Regions from separate parts of the Chelatococcus sp. KU-N122 genome, predicted to be linked through region 1. Evidence: predicted binding sites of a transcription regulator. Region 1 holds the regulator's gene; each other region holds the start of a gene.
The links. The regulator LexA, encoded in region 1, represses DNA repair genes until DNA is damaged. The targets are predictions, from matches to a motif close to TGTTCNNNNTGTGTTCNG.
Positions count from the first base shown of each region.

Region 2: a site for LexA is predicted at 1,745-1,762, ahead of parE (DNA topoisomerase IV subunit B). Genes of this name have one in related genera too.
Region 3: a site for LexA is predicted at 2,048-2,065, ahead of ACZ5PO_RS22630 (2'-5' RNA ligase family protein). Genes of this name have one in related genera too.
Region 4: a site for LexA is predicted at 1,794-1,811, ahead of ACZ5PO_RS02385 (YifB family Mg chelatase-like AAA ATPase). Genes of this name have one in related genera too.

Region 1 covers NZ_AP043981.1:5,689,817-5,694,597, reverse strand. The annotation lists gene trpD (anthranilate phosphoribosyltransferase) at 1-181, shown strand, start outside; gene trpC (indole-3-glycerol phosphate synthase TrpC) at 178-987, shown strand; gene moaC (cyclic pyranopterin monophosphate synthase MoaC) at 984-1,472, shown strand; gene ACZ5PO_RS25625 (molybdopterin molybdotransferase MoeA) at 1,469-2,695, shown strand; gene lexA (transcriptional repressor LexA) at 2,962-3,657, shown strand; gene ACZ5PO_RS25615 (ComEC/Rec2 family competence protein) at 3,667-4,781, opposite strand, start outside.
Region 2 covers NZ_AP043981.1:6,366,881-6,371,661, forward strand. The annotation lists gene glnA (type I glutamate--ammonia ligase) at 1-561, shown strand, start outside; gene ACZ5PO_RS28945 (DUF2306 domain-containing protein) at 630-1,028, opposite strand; gene ACZ5PO_RS28950 (MgtC/SapB family protein) at 1,138-1,611, shown strand; gene parE (DNA topoisomerase IV subunit B) at 1,773-3,827, shown strand; gene ACZ5PO_RS28960 (hypothetical protein) at 3,907-4,173, shown strand; gene ACZ5PO_RS28965 (DEAD/DEAH box helicase) at 4,372-4,781, shown strand, end outside.
Region 3 covers NZ_AP043981.1:5,014,744-5,019,524, forward strand. The annotation lists gene ACZ5PO_RS22620 (NYN domain-containing protein) at 104-880, shown strand; gene ACZ5PO_RS22625 (peptide deformylase) at 1,454-1,954, opposite strand; gene ACZ5PO_RS22630 (2'-5' RNA ligase family protein) at 2,121-2,705, shown strand; gene ftsH (ATP-dependent zinc metalloprotease FtsH) at 2,736-4,559, opposite strand.
Region 4 covers NZ_AP043981.1:523,236-528,016, forward strand. The annotation lists gene ACZ5PO_RS02385 (YifB family Mg chelatase-like AAA ATPase) at 199-1,734, opposite strand; gene ACZ5PO_RS02390 (SIS domain-containing protein) at 1,979-2,989, opposite strand; gene ACZ5PO_RS02395 (hydantoinase B/oxoprolinase family protein) at 2,986-4,781, opposite strand, start outside.

The DNA.
Region 1 (4,781 bases):
CGAGAAGGGCCCCTACCGCGACATCGTCGTCATCAACGCGGCCGCCGCCCTGGTGGTCGCCGGCCGCGCGGCGAACCTTGCGGAGGGCGCAAGCCTGGCATCGGCCGCTCTCGACAACGGCGCCGCGTTCACCACACTCTACAAGCTGATCTCGCTCTCCAACGACGGAAGCGGCGCGTGAGCAACGTCCTCGATCGCATCGGCGCCTACAAGCGCGAGGAGATCGCCGCGGCCAAGGCCGCGGTCCCGCCGGCGGACATGGAGCGGCGTGCCGCTGCGGCGCCGCCGCCGCGGGGTTTCGCCGCGGCGATCAGGCAGCGCATCGCGGCGGGGCAGCCCGCGCTGATCGCCGAGATCAAGAAGGCAAGTCCCTCCAAAGGCCTCATTCGGGAGGACTTCGATCCGCCGGCGCTGGCTCGCGCCTACGAGGACGGCGGGGCGGCCTGCCTGTCGGTGCTCACGGATGCACCCTCGTTCCAGGGCCGGCCCGAATACCTGGGCGCCGCCCGCGCGGCCTGCCGGCTGCCGGTGCTGCGCAAGGATTTCATGTACGAGCCCTATCAGGTGTTCGAGGCGCGCGCCTGGGGCGCCGACTGCATCCTGATCATCATGGCCGCCGTCGACGACGGCCAGGCCGCCGCCCTCGCCGACGCCGCCGCTTCGGTCGGCATGGACGTGCTGGTCGAGGTGCACGACGCCGCCGAGCTCGACCGCGCCTTGGCCCTGCCGTCCCGGCTGATCGGCATCAACAACCGCGACCTCAGGACGTTCGAGACGAGCCTGGAGGTCTGTGAGCGGCTGGCGCCGCGCGTTCCGTCGGACCGCATCGTCGTCGGCGAGAGCGGGATCTTCACGCCGGCCGACATCGCCCGCCTGGCGGCAGTCGGCATCGACACCTTCCTCGTCGGCGAGAGCCTCATGCGCCAGCCGGACGTCGCCGCCGCGACACGCGCGCTGCTGCGGCGCGAGACGGCCGCCGTGCCATGAGCCGCCTGAGCCACCTCGACGACAGCGGCGCCGCCCGCATGGTCGACGTGGGCGACAAGGCGGCGACGGCTCGCGTGGCGTTGGCCGAAGGGCGGATCGTCACGCGCCCGGAGACGGTTGCCCTCATCCGCAGCGGCGACGCCAAGAAGGGTGACGTCCTCGGCACGGCGCGGCTCGCGGGCATCATGGCTGCAAAACGCACGCACGAGCTGATTCCCCTCTGCCACCCCCTGCTCATCACCAAGGTCGCCGTCGACCTGTCGCTGGACGACGCCCTGCCCGGCGTCACCGTGCGGGCCGAGGTAAAGGTCAACGGCCCGACCGGGGTCGAGATGGAGGCCTTGACCGCGGTGTCGGTCGCCTGCCTCACCGTCTATGACATGGTCAAGGCTGTCGATCGCGACATGCGCATCGAGGGGATCCGGCTGCTGCGCAAGGAGGGTGGGCGCTCCGGCACATGGCACGCCCAGGACGTCGTCCCATGAAGCCCATGCTGTCCGTCGACGAAGCGCTGCGACGCATCCTCGCCTCGGCGGCGACGCCGACGGAGGCCGAGGATGTGGCAATCGCCGCCGCCCATGGCCGCACGCTGGCGTGCGATCTCGCCGCCCGCCGCACCCAGCCGCCTTTCGATGGTTCCGCCATGGATGGCTATGCGGTCCGCGCCGCCGACTGCCCGGCGCCCGGCGCCACGCTGCGCCTGATCGGCACCAGTGCCGCCGGCCATCGCTTTCCGGGCACCGTCGGGCCGGGCGAGACCGTCCGCATCTTCACCGGCGCCCCCGTCCCGGCCGGTGCCGACACGATCATCATCCAGGAGAACGCCGAGGACGCGTCGGCCGGTCAAGCCGTCCGCTTCGCCACGGCGGCCGAGCCCGGCCGCCACATCCGCCCCGCCGGGCTCGACTTCAAGGCCGGCGACGTCCTGCTCGAGGCCGGCGACCGGCTCGATTTCCGGCGGCTCGGCCTCGCGGCGGCGATGGGCCATCCGACCCTGCCGGTGCGCCGCAAGCCGCGCGTCGCCCTCCTGGCCACGGGCGACGAGTTGGTGCGCCCCGGCCAAGCCGCCGGCGAAGACCAGATCGTCAGCTCCAACAGCTACGCCGTGGCCGCGCTGACGGAGGCGGCCGGCGCGGAGCCGCTCGACCTGGGTATCGCCCGCGACGACAGGGCCGCCCTCGTCGCGGCCGTGGAACGGGCCGGCGCCGCGGCGGCCGACGTGCTGGTCACCCTGGGCGGCGCCTCCGTCGGCGACCACGATCTGGTAAAGGACGCTCTGGCGGACGCCCGCATGGAGCTGGACTTCTGGCGCATCGCCATGCGCCCCGGCAAGCCGCTGATGCACGGCCGGCTCGGCTCCATGATCGTGCTGGCGCTGCCCGGCAACCCGGTTTCGGCCATCGTCTGCGGGACGCTGTTCCTCGTCCCCCTGCTGCGGGCCCTGCAAGGTGATCCGCGCGCCGGCGGCGACAGAAGCATCGCTGTCCGGCTCGGCAGCGACGTCGGCGCCAACGACGCCAGGCAGGACTACCTGCGAGCGCGGGTGACACCGGGCGAAGATTTGCCGGTCGCCACGCCGGCGAGCCTGCAGGACAGCTCGCTGCTCAGGGTGCTGGCCGACGCCGAGGCGCTGATCGTGCGGCCGCCCGGCGCGGCCGCGGCGCGGGCCGGCGAGATCGCGCGCGCCATTCCGCTGATAGGATGTTGAGCTGAAAGCCGGCGGCGCGCTGCCCAGCTAGTTGTTGCAGAACACAGCGAGAACGGCTACATATTGTTCATGCTTTGTTTCGACAAGCGAGTCGAGCCGGCATGAGCATGATGCGGAAACGACCGGGCGGCTTGCGCCGATGCTCGCTCTCGGTGCGAGATAATGTCGTGCTCTAACCTTTTGGAATGGATCGCGGGAGCATTGTGGGCGCCGTGATCTGCGGCCTGCCGATCGGGCGGCCACGAGCGCGACGGGACGGACCGACCATGTTGACCAGCAAGCAGCATGAGCTTCTGCGCTTCATCAATGAGCGTCTCCGCGAAACGGGCGTGCCGCCATCCTTCGACGAGATGAAGGAGGCCTTGGACCTCAAGTCCAAGTCCGGCATCCATCGCCTGATCATGGCGCTCGAGGAGCGCGGCTTCATTCGCCGGCTGCCCAATCGGGCGCGGGCGGTCGAGATCATCAAGCTGCCGGAAACCGCGGGCCCGCAGCCGAGCCGCCGCTTCAGCCCGAGCGTCGTCGAGGGCGGGCTCGGACGCGTCAAGCCGGCCTCGGCCGACGGCGAGGACGATCGCAAGGTCATCTCCGTCCCGGTGATGGGGCGGATTGCGGCGGGCGTGCCGATCAGCGCGATCCAGAATCGCAGTCACACGCTCCAGCTTCCGGTGGAACTGCTGTCGTCCGGAGAGCACTACGCGCTTGAGGTGCGCGGAGATTCGATGGTCGACGCGGGCATCCTCGAGGGTGACACCGTCGTCATCCGTCGTCAGGACACGGCGAACACGGGCGACATCGTGGTGGCGCTGATCGACGACGAGGAAGCGACGCTGAAGCGGCTGCGCCGACGGGGCTCCTCCATTGCGCTGGAGGCCGCCAATCCGGCCTACGAAACCCGCGTGCTCGGACCCGACCGGGTCAAGATCCAGGGCAAGCTGATCAGTCTGGTGCGCCGGTACTGAGCTCGCCGCTCACGGCTCGTCGGCAGCAGCCGTGTCGTCCGGCCCCGGAGCGGCGTCCGGTGCGGCGGGTGCAGGCTCGGGTTTGGGCCTCGGCGCCGGCGCATTGATCCAGGGACGCGATCGGTCCTCGCCGCGTGCGGGGGTGGTTTGCAACACCCCGTCCCCGGCCTTGACTGCGACCGCGCCGGCGCGCGCCAGGCGCGGGCCGTCAAGCACCAGCGCGGCACCGCACGTTGACGGCGCCGCACGCCTGGAGATCACCACGTCGGCCCGCGCGCAGTCCTCCTCGAAGGCGCGCCGGTCGACGATGAAGGCGACGGCGCCGCCGTCAGCCAGGCGGCCGACGCAGCCGAAGCTGTCGCAGCGGGCGCCGGCGCGCAGGGTCGGGTCGGAGGGATGCCTGCGGTCGCCATCGGCCCGCAGCCATTGCTCCACCACGAAGCCGGAGGGCTTGCCGAGGATCAGGAGCCGGCCATCCTCGCCGCGCACGGCCGCCCCGTCCGCCCGGCGATCCACCAGGATGTCCGGCCGTTGCGGATGAGCGGCCAGCAGCAGGCCGACGACGACTGGCGCCAACGCGCCCCAGCGCAGCGCCGTGCTCCATAGCGTGAACCATAGGATGGCGACGACGAAGGCACCGAGGGCCCAGGCCGACATCGCCGGCATGCCGACCGTCGACTGCTCGATCGTCGCGATCAGGCGCGAAGCCCACAGGATCGGCTCGGTAGCGAGCCCCATGACCCACCAGATCGGCCAATCGAGACCGAACGGATAGGCGACCATGCCGGCGACGGCCGAGGGCATGACCACCAGCGAAATGAACGGCAGCGTCAGCACGTTGCCGAGAATGCCGAGCGGATTGAGCTTCTGAAAATGGTAGGCGCTGAAGGAGCCGGTCGCGAACTCGGCCACCGCCGTCGTCACGACGGCGGCGAGCAGCGCCCGCCCCAATCGGCCGAGCACGCCGAGGGGCGCGTCCTGCGCCCGGGCCAGGCCGGTCAAGCTGCCGGTGCGCTCGGCCACGGCGATCAGGCCGGCGACCGCGGCAAACGACATCTGAAAGCTCGGCCCGAGCAGGCTTTCGGGCTCCATGGCCAGGACGATCAGCGCGGCAATGGCCAGGT
Region 2 (4,781 bases), 680 kb from region 1:
GCCGGCAACAAATATGCCGACCTGAGCCAGGAGTGCCTGTGGTACATCGGCGGCATCATCAAGCACGCCAAGGCGCTGAACGCCTTCACCAACCCGTCCACGAACTCCTACAAGCGGCTCGTGCCGGGCTATGAAGCTCCGGTGTTGCTCGCCTATTCGGCTCGCAACCGTTCGGCCTCCTGCCGCATTCCGTGGACCGCCAACCCCAAGGCCAAGCGCGTCGAGATCCGCTTCCCGGACCCCACCGCCAACCCCTACCTCGCCTATTCGGCAATGCTGATGGCCGGCCTCGACGGCATTCTCAACAAGATCGATCCGGGCCAGGCGATGGACAAGGATCTCTACGATCTGCCGCCGCGGGAGCTGAAGAAGATCCCCACCGTGTGCGGCTCGCTGCGCGAGGCTCTCGACAGCCTGAGGAAGGACAACAGTTTTCTCAAGGCCGGCGGCGTCTTCACCGACGATTTCATCGAGAGCTACATCGAGCTGAAGATGACCGAAGTGATGCGTTTCGAGATGACGCCCCACCCGGTCGAGTTCGAGATGTACTACTCGGTCTGATCCACCGAAATTGCCGGCAAGTCTGCAGGGCCGGGCGCGTCAGCGCCCGGCCTTGTCGTTTGAAGGCGTCAGCCGCCGAACAGGACCTTGCTCATGATGCGGCCGGGCACCAGCGTGAAGAGCCCGGCAACGACGAGGCCGCCCACGTAGAGCCCGACCATCGTCGAGCGATGCCCCCGCACGTTGTGGCGATGCGCGTACAGCAGGCCGAGCGGCAGCATCACCAGCGTCAGCACCGACAGCAGGTGAATGGGGCTCCATGGGCCCAGCAGCCGGATCTCGTGGATGAACAGCGAGCTGACGGCGACCGCCAGCATCGTTGCAGCCCAGGCCCAGCCGATGGCGCGATGGCCGGCGGTGCCCTTCGGCAGCCCGAACTGGACGAGGCCGAGAACCAGGGCCGCCATGGCCGCTACGCCATGAATCTGTATGGCCGGGGTCGCCGTCAGCAGCGGTGCGAGCGTCATGCCGGGTGCTCCGCGGGCCATGAGAACGGCGTCGAGCGTACGCTCGTTTCCCTTCGCGCGGGCCGTATGTGCTAAATCGCACATCCGACGCATGTCCGGTGGTGGGGCGATGGCCGAAGTCGAAGACGTCATGCTGCGCCTGCTGGCTGCCACGTTCGTCGGCATGGCGATCGGCCTCAACCGCGACCTCAAGGGCAAGCCGACCGGCATGCGGACGTTGTCGCTGGTCTCCCTCGGGGCGGCGGTGGTCTGTGTGTCGGTCGTGCATCTGCCCGGCATCCAGGGCAGCGCCGACGCGTTGAGCCGGGTGGTGCAGGGAATCGTCCAGGGAGTGCTCACCGGTGTCGGCTTCATCGGCGCGGGCGTGGTGCTGCGCCAGCCCGACCGCCTCGTCGTCAAGAACCTCACCACGGCGGCAACGGTCTGGATCTGCGCGGCCTTCGGCATCGCGTGTGGTCTGGCGGCGTGGAGCATCGTGCTGGTGGGCTTGGCAATCACCTTCACACTGCTCATCTTCGGCGGGCCGCTCGAGCGCGCCGTCGAGCGGCGGCTGACGGGGCCCGGCGACGACGCCAGCGGTTGACGGCCGCAGGTGCCGCGGCGCCGGACGCCCGCGGACCGACCTCGTTCGAGCGCGGCCGGCGCTTATCCCCCGCTGCATGTCCGCGCGGCGGGCCTGTGCATCGCAGCAGGCGCCGCGTCGTGGCATAGTTGGACGGAACGAATCGGGATCAACAGGTATCGATGGCCAGCAGAGACGATCTTTTCGGCGGTGGGGCAGCCGCGCGCAAGCCGCTGCCGAAGGCGGCGCCGCAGCAGCCCCAGGCGAAGCCCTCCCGCGTGCCGCAGACCGCCGGCGAAGGCAACTACACGGCCGCCTCCATCGAAGTGCTGGAGGGGCTCGAGCCGGTACGGCGTCGGCCTGGCATGTACATCGGCGGCACCGACGAGAAGGCTCTGCACCACCTGTTCGCCGAGGTGATCGACAACGCCATGGACGAGGCGGTGGCCGGCCACGCCACCTTCATCGAGGTCGAACTGGAGGCTGGCGGCTTCGTGCGGGTGACCGACAACGGCCGCGGCATTCCCATCGATCCGCACCCGAAGTTCCCCAAGAAATCCGCGCTCGAGGTGATTCTCACGACGCTGCACGCGGGCGGCAAGTTCGATTCGAAGGTGTACGAGACGTCGGGCGGCTTGCACGGCGTCGGCGTCTCGGTGGTCAACGCCCTCTCCGACCGGCTGGAGGTGGAGATCGTCCGCGGCCAGACCGTCTACCGCCAGGCCTACTCCCGGGGCCTGCCGCTCGGGCCGGTGGAGACCGTGGGGCGAGCGCCGAATCGCCGCGGCACCACGGTGAGGTTTCATCCGGATCCGCAGATTTTTGGCGCGTCGGCGCATCTGAGCCCGCGCCGGCTGTTCAAGATGGCCCGCTCGAAGGCCTATCTGTTCGGTGGCGTCGAGATCCGCTGGCGCTGCGCGCCCGCCCTGCTCGCCGGCATCGACAACGTGCCGGAAGAGGCGAGCTTCCGCTTTCCGGGCGGCCTGAAGGACTATCTGTCCCGCGAGATCGAAGGCACCGTCATGGTCGCCGAGCAGATCTTCGCGGGCAAGATCGAGAAGCCGGGTGGCCACGGATCCCTGGAATGGGCCATTGCCTGGCTCGCCAACGCCGATGGGTTCATCCACTCCTACTGCAACACCATCCCGACGTCCGAGGGCGGCACCCATGAGCAGGGCCTGCGCCTCGCCCTGCTGCGCGGCCTGCGCGACCATGCCGAGCGGATCGGCCAGAGCAAGCGTGCCGCACAGATCGCCGCCGAGGACGTGATGGTGTCGTGCGCCGCGATGCTCTCGGTGTTCATCCGCGAGCCCGAGTTTCAGGGGCAGACAAAGGACAAGCTCGCCAGCGCGGAGGCGACGCGCATCGTCGAGACGGCCCTGCGCGACGCCTTCGACCATTGGCTCGCCGCGGCCCCGCAGCAAGCCTTGCGCCTGCTCGACTGGACGATCGAGCGCGCCGAGGAGCGGCTGCGCCGGCGGGCCGAGAAGGAAGTCGCCCGCAAGACCGCGACGCGGCGCCTGCGCCTGCCCGGCAAGCTGGCCGATTGCACGGCGGCGGGCGCCGCCGGCTCGGAGATCTTCATCGTCGAAGGCGATTCGGCCGGCGGTAGCGCCAAGCAGGCGCGCAACCGGCAGACCCAGGCGGTGCTGCCGCTGCGCGGCAAGATCCTCAACGTCGCCTCCGCCGGCCGCGACAAACTCGCGCAGAATCAGCAGCTCTCCGACCTCATGCAGGCGCTCGGCTGCGGCAGCGGCAATCAGTATCGCGACGAGGACCTTCGCTACGAGAAGGTGGTCATCATGACGGACGCCGACGTCGACGGCGCCCATATCGCCTCCCTGTTGATCACCTTCTTCTATCGACAGATGCCGAAGCTGATCGACAACGGCCACCTGTACCTCGCGGTGCCGCCGCTGTTCCGCGTCACCAGCGGCAACAAGACGCTGTATGCGCGCGACGAGGCCGATCGCGATCGTCTGATCGCCACCGACTTCAAGGGCCGCAAGGTGGAGGTGGGCCGGTTCAAGGGCCTCGGCGAGATGATGGCGGCACAGCTCAAGGAGACCACCATGGACCCGGCGCGGCGGACGTTGCTGCGGGTGCGGGTGATCGACGAGGAGCGCCCGATCACGACCGACGCCATCGAGCGGCTGATGGGCAACAAGCCGGAAGCACGCTTCGCCTTCATCCAGGAGCGCGCCGCCTTCGCGTCCGACGACGAGCTCGACATCTGATCGGCGGCGGCCCGAACAAGTCCTTAACCCTGTTGCGCGCATCATGCCGGTGGGACGGGCGCTCCCTCGGAGCAGGGCGTTGCGGGTATTCGATCGGGCTGATCACAGCGTCGCGGGTGACCTGGCGAAGGCGGCCATGGCGATCACGTTCGTGTCACTCCTGGCCGTGGGCTGGCTGTTCGCCACGCTCTCGCCCGGCGACGCCGAACGCTGGCTCAGGAGCGAGGCTCCGTTCGCCGCCGAGGGGGCCGGGAGTGATCGTGCAGCCCCGGCGGCGGTCGGCGCCTTGGCCCGGCGGGCGGCCGCGCTGGACCTGCATCCGTGCGGGTGGGTACAGGTCAAGTAGCCGTCCGCGCCGAGGTTGTGGCGAGCCAAGGCTAGACCGCCGCTTTCCCTGCATCCTGGCCTGCTGAACCACGTCATTGACAACTCGCGGTTTTTCCCCATATTCCGGCGCGGCGCTGCGCCCTGTTGGGCTCCCCGAGCGGTGGCCCATTTCGTGCTGGTCACCTTGACTGCCCGCAGACGTACCTCGACAGAGCCCATGGCATTTACTGAACTCGGCCTCAGCGACAAAGTCCTTCAGGCCGTCGAAGCTTCCGGTTACACGCAGCCGACTCCCATTCAGGCGCAAGCGATCCCGCATGTGCTCGCGCGGCGGGACGTGCTCGGCATCGCACAGACCGGCACCGGCAAGACGGCGGCGTTCACGTTGCCCATGCTGACGCTGCTGGAATCCGGACGAGCCCGGGCGCGCATGCCGCGCACCCTCATCCTGGAGCCGACGCGAGAGCTCGCCGCCCAGGTGGAGGAGAGCTTCGCCCGCTACGGCGTCAATCATCGCCTCAACCTCGCCCTGATCATCGGCGGTGTCTCGTTCGGCGACCAGGACGCCAAGCTGATGCGCGGCGTCGATGTGCTCATCGCGACGCCGGGCCGGCTCCTGGATCATTT
Region 3 (4,781 bases), 680 kb from region 1:
CTGGTTCGTGCTAAGGCAAGGCGGCGGCCGGTCCCGGTCGCGCGCCGGCGATGCCTGCCTTCGGGAGGCGAGCGCCGCGCCGACGACAATGGAGGTGCAGACCATGGCCGACGACCGTCCCCCCAGATTTGCCATCCTCATCGATGCCGACAACACGTCGCCGCGCATCGCCGCGGGCCTGTTCGAGGAGGTGGCCAAATTCGGCGAGGCGAGCGTCCGGCGCATTTATGGCGATTTCTCGGGCCAGCGCCTCAAGTCGTGGGCGGACATCCTGCAGCGATATGCCATCGATGCGCACCAGCAGTTCGCCTACACCACCGGCAAGAACGCATCCGACATCGCGCTCGTGATCGATGCCATGGACCTCATGCACAGCGGCCGGTTCGACGGCTTCTGCCTGGTGTCGTCCGACAGCGATTTCACGCGCCTCGCGTCCCGTCTCCGCGAACAGGGGGCCGATGTCTACGGATTCGGCGAGCGCAAGACCCCGGAGAGCTTCCGGCAGGCCTGCCGCAGGTTCATCTACACCGAGAACCTGCTGCCGGAGAGCCAGGGATCGGCCAGCGACGAAGCGACGGCGCTCAAGCCGCTGCAGCCGTCGAGCGCGGCCGCTGCCATATTGAACAGGGCCATCGCCGAGATGGAGACCGAGGATGGTTGGGTGAGCCTGCGCGCGGTCGGGCAGCGGCTCGCCAACATCGCCTCCGATTTCGATCCTCGCACCTATGGCCATCGCAAGCTGAGCGATCTGGTGCGAAGCACCGAAGCGTTCGATGTCGATCAGGAGGGCCGGGCCATGCGGATCAGGCCGCGGCCGGCGCAACCGTCTCCGAAGGCGGCGCCGGGCGCGCTCCGCAAACGCATGCGCAAATCGACCTGAAGGTCTTGCCGGAGCCCGTTCCTATCGGCGATGTCGAGCCGAACGCGCGTGGGCCCCGCCGCATGACTGCATCGCGGGGCCCTGAGCTTCGTCTTGCGAAGCGTTCTGGTATGCGCCAGCTGTATCGAGACGTGACGGCGCTGGGGTCAGCGTGTCAGCCTCGCAACTCGGTTCGATTGTCGGACGGCACAAATGGCGGCTAACAACTGCGGCTGGCCGTGACCTGCGCCGCGACCTTGCTCCTCGGCAAGGTCATGGAGTTGTGCTTGGGGGACTTCTCCTCACCATCAGTGAGCCGGCGGACGGTGCGTCCGCATCCACTGCTGGCTGCGCCGACCACATGATCAGGAGCCATGTCCTGCAAAGCCTGAGGCCGACTCGCGGCTTCCACAGGAGCAGCCCCGAAATGGTCCGCCAGACGCTCGGACGAGTCAAGGTCGCCGCTTGCCGCGCCCTGGAGACTCCAGGTGCCCGTGAAGCCGGGTTGCGTCCACCCCGTCGCGAAGCGGTCTAAGTCTCTGCCTTGAGCGCGATCTTGCCCAAGGAGCGGTGTCCACTTCTTGGGGTCATGCTCTAGGACGGCCGCCGCTGCTGCTTCTCGTATCGCTTGATCAGGCGCTCGCGCTTGAGGCGCGACAGCCGATCGACCCAGAAGACGCCGTCCAGCTGATCGATCTCATGCTGGTGGCACACGGCGAGCAGGCCGTCGGCCTCCTCGACCTGCGCGGTGCCGTCCAGGTCCTGATAATGCACGCGCACCCGCGCGCACCGCTCGACCTCGTCCGTCGCGCCAGGCATCGAGATGCTGCCCTCCTTGTGCCGGATCCGCTCGTCCGAGCCCCAGGCGATCCGTGGATTGACGTAGGTTCGCGCGTTGCCCGTCGTCAGCTCGAGCACCACGAGCCGGGCGGGAATGCCGATGTGTGGGGCGGTGATGCCGATGCCGGGCGCCGCGCGGAGCGTGTCCAGGAGATCGGCTGCAAGGCTGCGAAGCGCCTCGTCGAAGACGGCTACGGGCTCGGCGACTTGGCGCAGGCGGGGGTCGGGAAATCTTACGATCGGTCGGACCGTCACGGAGCCTCTCTTCGTCGCGAAACCGTCGGGCGGTGTCTCAGTATGCACGACCATGCCGCTTGTCAGCCCGCGCCTGGCCGATAGTTTTAGCTGTGTTCACGATATGTTCTTGACTTTCCGGTGCGCCGGCCCCGAATCGGGGAGGGGAGCTTGAGGAAAGGCGGGAATGATGGCGGCGTGGACCTCGGATACAGCCGGCTGTGGCGCCCATGGCGGTTGGCTCCATGCTCTCTTCTTCGCCTTGATCGCGCCCCCGCTCATCGCGCATGACCTTTCGCGGCGCATCGAGCGCTATCGGTCGCATCTGCGGCTGACGGGCACGCCCACGCCGCCGGCGCTGCTGCATATCTCGCTGAACGGGCTCGGCGCCTTTCGCCGTCCGGACGAGCAGATCATCGCCAGGGCGCGGGAGGCGGCCGGTCGTGTGACGGCCTCACGCTTCGTCGTGAAGTTGGACCGGCTGATCAGCTGGAAGGGCTCGCCGCGGCCGCTGGTCCTGACCGGCGACGAGGGTGTGGTCGGCGTGCGCCGTCTCCATCGCACGATTCACGCCGCCCTGGCGGACGTGGGGCTCGCCGCGCGCACGGTGCGGGAGTTCGAGCCGCACCTGACGCTGCTGCGCGACAGGGCGGAGCTCCGGCCCCAGTGGGTGTCGCCCGTGAGCTGGGAGGTGCGCGAGTTCGTGCTGCTCCATAGCCTCCGTGGCCGGGGGCGCCACGACGTCCTCGGCCGCTGGCCGTTACTCGGGTGAGCCCGCCCGGCGCCGGAGCGGCCGTCCAGGTCAGGCGGCTGCCGGCGCGCCCGCGAGGGCACGGATCTCCTTTTCGTCGAGCGTCTCGGTCTCCAGCAATTGTCGCGCCGAGCGCTCCAGAGCGTCGCGGCGCGACGTCAGCAACGCCACGGCGCGTGTAAAGGCTTCCTCCACGATGCGGCGCACCTCCTCGTCCACGGTGGCGGCGGTTTCGTCGGAATAGGTGCGCTCCTGCGGCCCGTAGTAGGGCTGGTCCCCGGCGATGAAGGAGCGGCGGTCCTTCTCCAGCGCCACGTGTCCGAGCTTCTCGGTCATGCCGTAGCGGGTCACGATCGCCCGGGCGATGTCGGTCACCTTGACGAGATCGTCGGCCGCGCCGGTGGAGAGGTGGCGGAACACGATCCATTCCGCGGCCCGCCCGCCGAGCAGCACCGCCATCTTGTTCTCCAGCTCCTCCCGCGTCATCAGGAAGCGGTCCTCGATGGGGCGCTGGATGGTGTAGCCGAGCGCGCCGACTCCGCGCGGGATGATCGAGACCTTGTGGACGGGATCGACACCGGGCAGCGCCATGGCGACCAGCGCATGGCCCATCTCATGGTAGGCGACGATCTCGCGCTCCTTGGGGTTGAGCAGGCGGTTGCGCTTCTCCAGGCCGGCGACGATCCGCTCGACGGCGTTATTGAAGTCCTCCATCGTCACCGCGTCGGCCTTGCGGCGCGTGGCGAGCAGCGTCGCCTCGTTGACCAGGTTGGCGAGATCCGCGCCGGTGAAGCCCGGTGTCAGGGCGGCGATCTGCTCGGCTGACACGTCGCGCGCCAGTTTCGCCTTCTTCAGGTGCACCTCGAGGATCTGCACGCGGCCGAGCTTGTCCGGCCGGTCGACCAGCACCTGACGGTCGAAGCGCCCGGCCCGCAGCAGGGCCGGATCGAGGATCTCCGGCCGGTTGGTCGCCGCCAGCAGCACCAGCCCGGCGGAGGAATCGAAGCCATCGAGCTCGACGAGCAGCTGGTTCAGCGTCTGCTCCTTCTCGTCGTGGCCGCCGGCCATGGGGCCGATGCCGCGGGCGCGGCCGAGGGCATCGAGCTCGTCGATGAAGATGATGGCGGGAGCCCTGGCGCGGGCCTGCTCGAAGAGGTCGCGCACCCGCGCTGCGCCGACGCCGACGAACATTTCGACGAACTCCGAGCCCGAGATCGAGAAGAACGGCACACGCGCCTCGCCGGCGACCGCCTTGGCGAGCAGCGTCTTGCCGGTGCCGGGCGGGCCGACCAGCAGAACGCCCTTGGGCATGCGCCCGCCGAGCCGGCCGTAGCCCACGGGATCCTTCAGGAAATCGACGATCTCCTTGAGCTCGTCCTTCGCCTCGTCGACGCCGGCGACATCGGCGAAGGTCACGCCCGTGTCGGCCTCCACGTAGACCTTCGCCTTGGACTTGCCGATCTGCATCAGCCCGCCGCCGAACGAGCCGCCCATGCGGCGGAGCACGAAGATCCAGATGCCGGCGAACAGCGCGACCGGGACGATCCAGGAGAGCAGGTCCCGCAGCAGGGTGCTTTCGATCTGCCCCGTCACGACCACGCCGCGCTCCTGGAGCTGCCGCGCCAGATCCGGCTCGACCCGCGTGGTGATGAACGCCGACTTGCCGTCGACCGGCTCCTTGAAGCGGCCCTGGATGAAGCGGTCCGAGACGGCCACCTCGGCGATCTTGCCTTCCGACACATAGCTCTCGAAGCGACTGTAAGGGATCTGCGCGACCTGGGTCGTCGTCGTCATGAGGTATTGGAACGCCAGCAGGCCGATGAAGGCCGCCACCCAGTACCAGATGTTGAACGTCGTCTTCCTGTTGATGTCCATGCAGCAGTGTCCCCTGATCGGCAGCGGCGCGCGTGGATGCCGAAGAGAATATAGGGACATCTTCGCGGTGGCTGCGCGTTGCGGCGCATCAACAGCGCGTCAGCGGGTGCGGCCGAGGTGACGGCAGAAACCGTCGCCCGTCGGCGCGACGACCGCCGACCTTCAAGTCTCGCCGGATAATCCTTCCCGCTTCTGCTCGATTATCGCCGTGGACACGGCGGC
Region 4 (4,781 bases), 3.7 Mb from region 1:
CCGCTGCCATGGCGCAAGCTGCTCGAATCTCTATGCAGCACGACGAGTCGATCGGCTAGAGCGCTTTGCGATTGGGTGGACACACCCAATCGCAAGAAAGCGCTCCAGATTCAAAAGACTATGAGCATTTCTCCGCCATTGGATGGGTCCATCCAATGGCGGAGAAATGCTCTAGCTCTCGAAGCCGGCCGCATCGTCTCACGCCGCCGCGGCCACGCGGTCGACCGCGGTACGGTAGCCCAGGGCCTCGGCGATGTGGATGCGGCGCACCGCGTCGGCCTCGTCGAGATCGGCCAAGGTACGGGCCACCTTCAGCACCCGGTGGAAGCCACGGGCGGAAAGGCGCATGGCCTCGGCCGCATCGCGCAGCAGGGCGAGGCCGGCGGCGTCGGGCCGCGCCACCTCCTCCAGCACCGGCGCCGGACAGGTGGCGTTGATGGTGCCGGCCAGGCCGAGCGCCGCGTAGCGGGCGGACTGGCGCTGGCGCGCCGCGGCGACGCGCGCGGCCACCTCCGCCGACCCTTCCGCAGGCGCCGGCAGGATCAGGTCGGCCGCGGTCACGGCGGCGACCTCGATGATCAGGTCGATGCGGTCGAGCAGCGGGCCGGACAGCCGCGCCTGGTAGCTTGCCATGCAGCGCTCGTTGGGCGCCCGCTTGCAGGCGAAGCCCGGCTCGGTGCCGCGGCCGCAGCGGCACGGGTTCATGGCGGCGACGAGCTGGAAGCGGGCGGGATAGACGACCCGGTGGTTGGCCCGCGAGATCATCACCTCGCCGGCCTCCAGCGGCTGGCGCAGGCCGTCCAGCGCCTGCGGCGCGAATTCCGGCAGTTCGTCCAGGAACAGCACGCCGTTGTGGGCGAGCGAGACCTCCCCCGGCTTGACGTGCAGGCCGCCGCCGACGAGCGCCGCCATGGAGGCGGAATGATGCGGCGCCCGGAACGGCCGCCGGTCGGTCAGCGCCCCCTCCTCCAGCAGGCCCGCCACCGAATGCACCATGGAGATGTCGAGCAGCTCGCGCGGCGTCAGCGGCGGCAGGATCGACGGCAGCCGCTGCGCCAGCATCGACTTGCCGGCGCCGGGCGGCCCGTTCATCAGCAGGTTGTGGCCGCCAGCGGCGGCGATCTCGAGCACGCGCTTGGCGCTCTCCTGGCCCTTGATGTCCCTGAGGTCGGGCAGCGGCGCGGCAGCCTGGGCGATCGCCGGCTGTGGCCGCGCCAGCACCTGCGTGCCCTTGAAGTGGTTGGCGAGCTGGATCAACGAGCGCGGCGCCACGATGTCGAGCTCACCCCCGGCCCAGGCGGCCTCCGCGCCGCAGGCCGCCGGGCAGATGAGGCCGTGGCCGCGCCCCGCCGCGGCGATGGCCGCCGGCAGCACGCCGGCGACGGGCGAGATGGAGCCGTCGAGGGCGAGCTCTCCCAGCACGGTGAAGCCGCCGAGCGCGTCCGCGGGAATGGCGCCGATCGCCGCCATGACGCCGAGCGCGATGGGCAGGTCGTAGTGCGAGCCTTCTTTCGGCAAGTCGGCCGGCGCCAGGTTCACGGTGATGCGCTTGCCGGGCAGCGCCAGCCCCGAGGCGATCAGCGCCGCCCGCACCCGCTCGCGCGATTCGGCGATCGCCTTGTCGGCAAGCCCGACGACGGTGAAGGCCACCGCGCCGCTGACGATCTGCACCTGCACGTCGACGGCACGCGCCTCGATGCCCGCGAACGCCACCGTCGCCACCCGCGTGACCATCCGCCCGCCCCACCCTCGCCGCTGCCGCAACCTATGCTAGCGAAAGCCGGGACAAATGCAAGAACAAGACAGGAACACGACGACAAGCCATGAGACGCGAGCGAGCCGGGCCGTCCGCGTCCGTCCAGCGTCATGGCCGGGCTTGATCCGGCCAGCATCGGCTCGAAAGCCCTCACCGCCGCTCGCGCGTGCCCGGCCGATGAGCTGAAGCAGGCGGCCCCCTCTTGCGGCGAAGGCCGCCCGCTCATAACCGGATGCCCGTCATCACCGTGCGCCATGGCTCGCGGTGGCCGTGCATGGTGTCAGGATCAGTGCCCCGCAAGCGTGCCAGTTCGGCGGTCAGTCGCTGCAGCGGCACGATGCCAGTCACCGGGCGCAGCAGCGGATGCGGTGCGACGAAGGGGAGTTCCGCGTCCGCGCGCTCGCCGACCGCCAGGGTGCGCAGTCCCAGCTCGCCGAGCGCGGTGCGCAGCAGAGCCGTGCGGCCGCCGTCCGGCTGCCCCGGCTCGATCAGCACGGCCGCCATGCCGCGGCGATAGCTCGCCGGCGTGCCGTGCAGGGCGAACTCCGGCGACATCGCCTCGGTCCACTGCCACGCCCCCTCCTTGATTTTCAGGGCCGCCTCCTGAGCGGTCGGCAAGTCGACCCCGAAGCCGACGATCAGCAGGGTCTCGGCCTCGGCCACCGCCGCGGCGGCCGCCGACGGCTGTCCGAGGCCGAGCGTCTGCTGCACGGCGTCGGGCAATGCGTCGAGCCCGGCCGCAAAGGCGCCGTCGATGGAGGCTTCGAACGGCTCGGCCAGGCGCGCCAGGACGGCGAGCGAGCTCAGATACGACACGGTGAAGGTGCCGGCGGTCTCGTCGGCGCAGGTGCGCAGGGTGTGGTCGGCGGGCTGCTCCGGGGCGGTCGCCCCGACGATGGCAACCGTCGCGGCACCCGCGGCGCGGGCGCGGGCGAGGGCCGCGGTGGGAAAGATCTTGGTGCCGCGGTGACTGATCACCACCACCTGGTCATCGGGCCGCAGTGGTGCCCAGGTCCCCACGTCATGGGCATCGAGGGCCTGCGGTCGCACCGTCCCACCACTGAGCGTGGTGATCCAGCCGGCGGCGACGCGGGCCGCATGGAGCGAGGTGCCGATGCCGGTGAAGATGATCGGCCGGCGGTGATCGAGCGCCGGCACCGGCTGGGCCAGGATGGTGCGCAAGGCGGCCGGCGCGGACGCGATCTGCCGGTCGAGATTGAAGCCGTCGCTCATGCCGCGCCTCCCTCGGCAGTGCCCCAGGCCGGCACCGCCCGCCGGTGCAGCATCTCGCGGTATTGCGCCGTCGTCTGGGGCAGCAGCGCCCCGGTGCCCCAGTCGAGAATGACGCCGTACTGGCGCACCAGGTCGAGCATATCGAGCTCGCCGCCGCGGAAGCGGGCGGCCACCCCTTCGGCATCCTCGCTCAGCCACCCGACCCGCGCGGCACGGATGCGCCGCCGCTCGGCCGCCGTCGCCTCCGCGTCGATCTCGAACAGATCGAGCTCGCGATCGATCTCGGTCACGACGACGCCGTAGTCGCGCCTGGCGCGGGCAACGCTGACATAGTCGTCGATCACGTCCTCCAGCACCGCCGCCGGGTCCCGATCCAGGGGATCGCCGAGGCCGCCGCCGCCGGCCGAAGGCCGCGTGAAGCGGTCGCCCTCCCCCACCGGAACGTTGGAGAAGATGGCGCCCATGTAGCGCGGCTCCCCGCCCGCCCGGGTCAGCCAAACGCCGTGGGGAATCGACGGCAGGCCGCCCTGGATGCCCCAGGTGATGGAGCGGGCACGGTCGCAGCAATAGGACATGACGGTGCCGCGCATGCCCGTCAGCACGCCGCCCTTGCGCACGCCGCAGCCGCCGCGGAAGCGTCCCGGCCCGCCGGAGTCGGTGGCGATCTGGTGCTCGGTGGTGACCACCGGGCACAGGCGCTCCTGCCCCTCCAGCGGCTGCACCGCCTCGCCGACGCCGAACACCGCCGAGGTGGCGCTCGAGCCGTCCTTGCCATTGCGGCCGCCCCAGCCGCCGACCATCCAGTCGTACCACATGAACACGTCGCCGTCGGGCGTGCGCCGGTCGCGGCCGCCCACCAGCAGGTATTCGATGTCGACGCAGCAGGCCATCGCCCGCTGCGGCTGCACGTGCGACCACAGCTCGAAGACGGCGTTGACCACCTTGCCGTAGGAGCCGGAGCAGAAGCCCGTCACCGCCACGGGCCATTGCGCGTTGACCACCGTCCCCGGGGGGCCGAGCTCCACGTCAAGCACGCGGTAGAAGCCCGAGTTGAGCGGCAGGTCGGGGAAGAACATCTTGGTGCCGGTGACCAGCCCGGAGAAGGACGAGCCGAAGGTGCCGTTCAAGAAGGTAGCCACCGTCTCGGCCGAGCCCGAGAGGTCGTAGCGGATGCGGTCGCCGGCAATGGTCATCCGCACCTTCACGGGAACCAGGCCCTCGCCCTTGGCCGGGTCGTAATCCAGGTAGTCGATGGTCTCCCAGGTGCCGTCGGGCATCTCGGCGACGCGCTGGCGGGTGAGCCGCTCGACGTAGTCCTGCACCTCCTGCATGGCCGTCACCACGGTGTCCTGGCCGTACTTGCCGACGAGGCGCAACAGCTCGATCTCGGCGATGCGCGTCGCCTCGAGCTGGGCGTGCAGGTCGCCCTCGGCCGCCTCTGGGGCGCGGGTGTTGGAGACGATCATCCGCACCACGTCGCCGCAATAGCGGCCGCGCTGGACGATGCGGATGGGCGGCAAGCGCAGGCCCTCGCCGAAGTGCTCCTTGGCGTTGACGTCGAAGGAGCCCGGCACGCTGCCGCCGATGTCGGCCCAGTGCCCGTTCGACTGGGAATAGCCGATGATCTCGCCGCCAGCGAAGATGGGTCGCACGATCCTGACGTCGCAGAAATGCGTGCCGCCCAGGTAGGGGTCGTTGACGGCGAACACGTCGCCCGGCCCGATGTCGTCGCCGAACGCCTCGATCACCGCTTTGGCGGTGAAATGCAGCGTGCCGACGTGCACGGCGATGT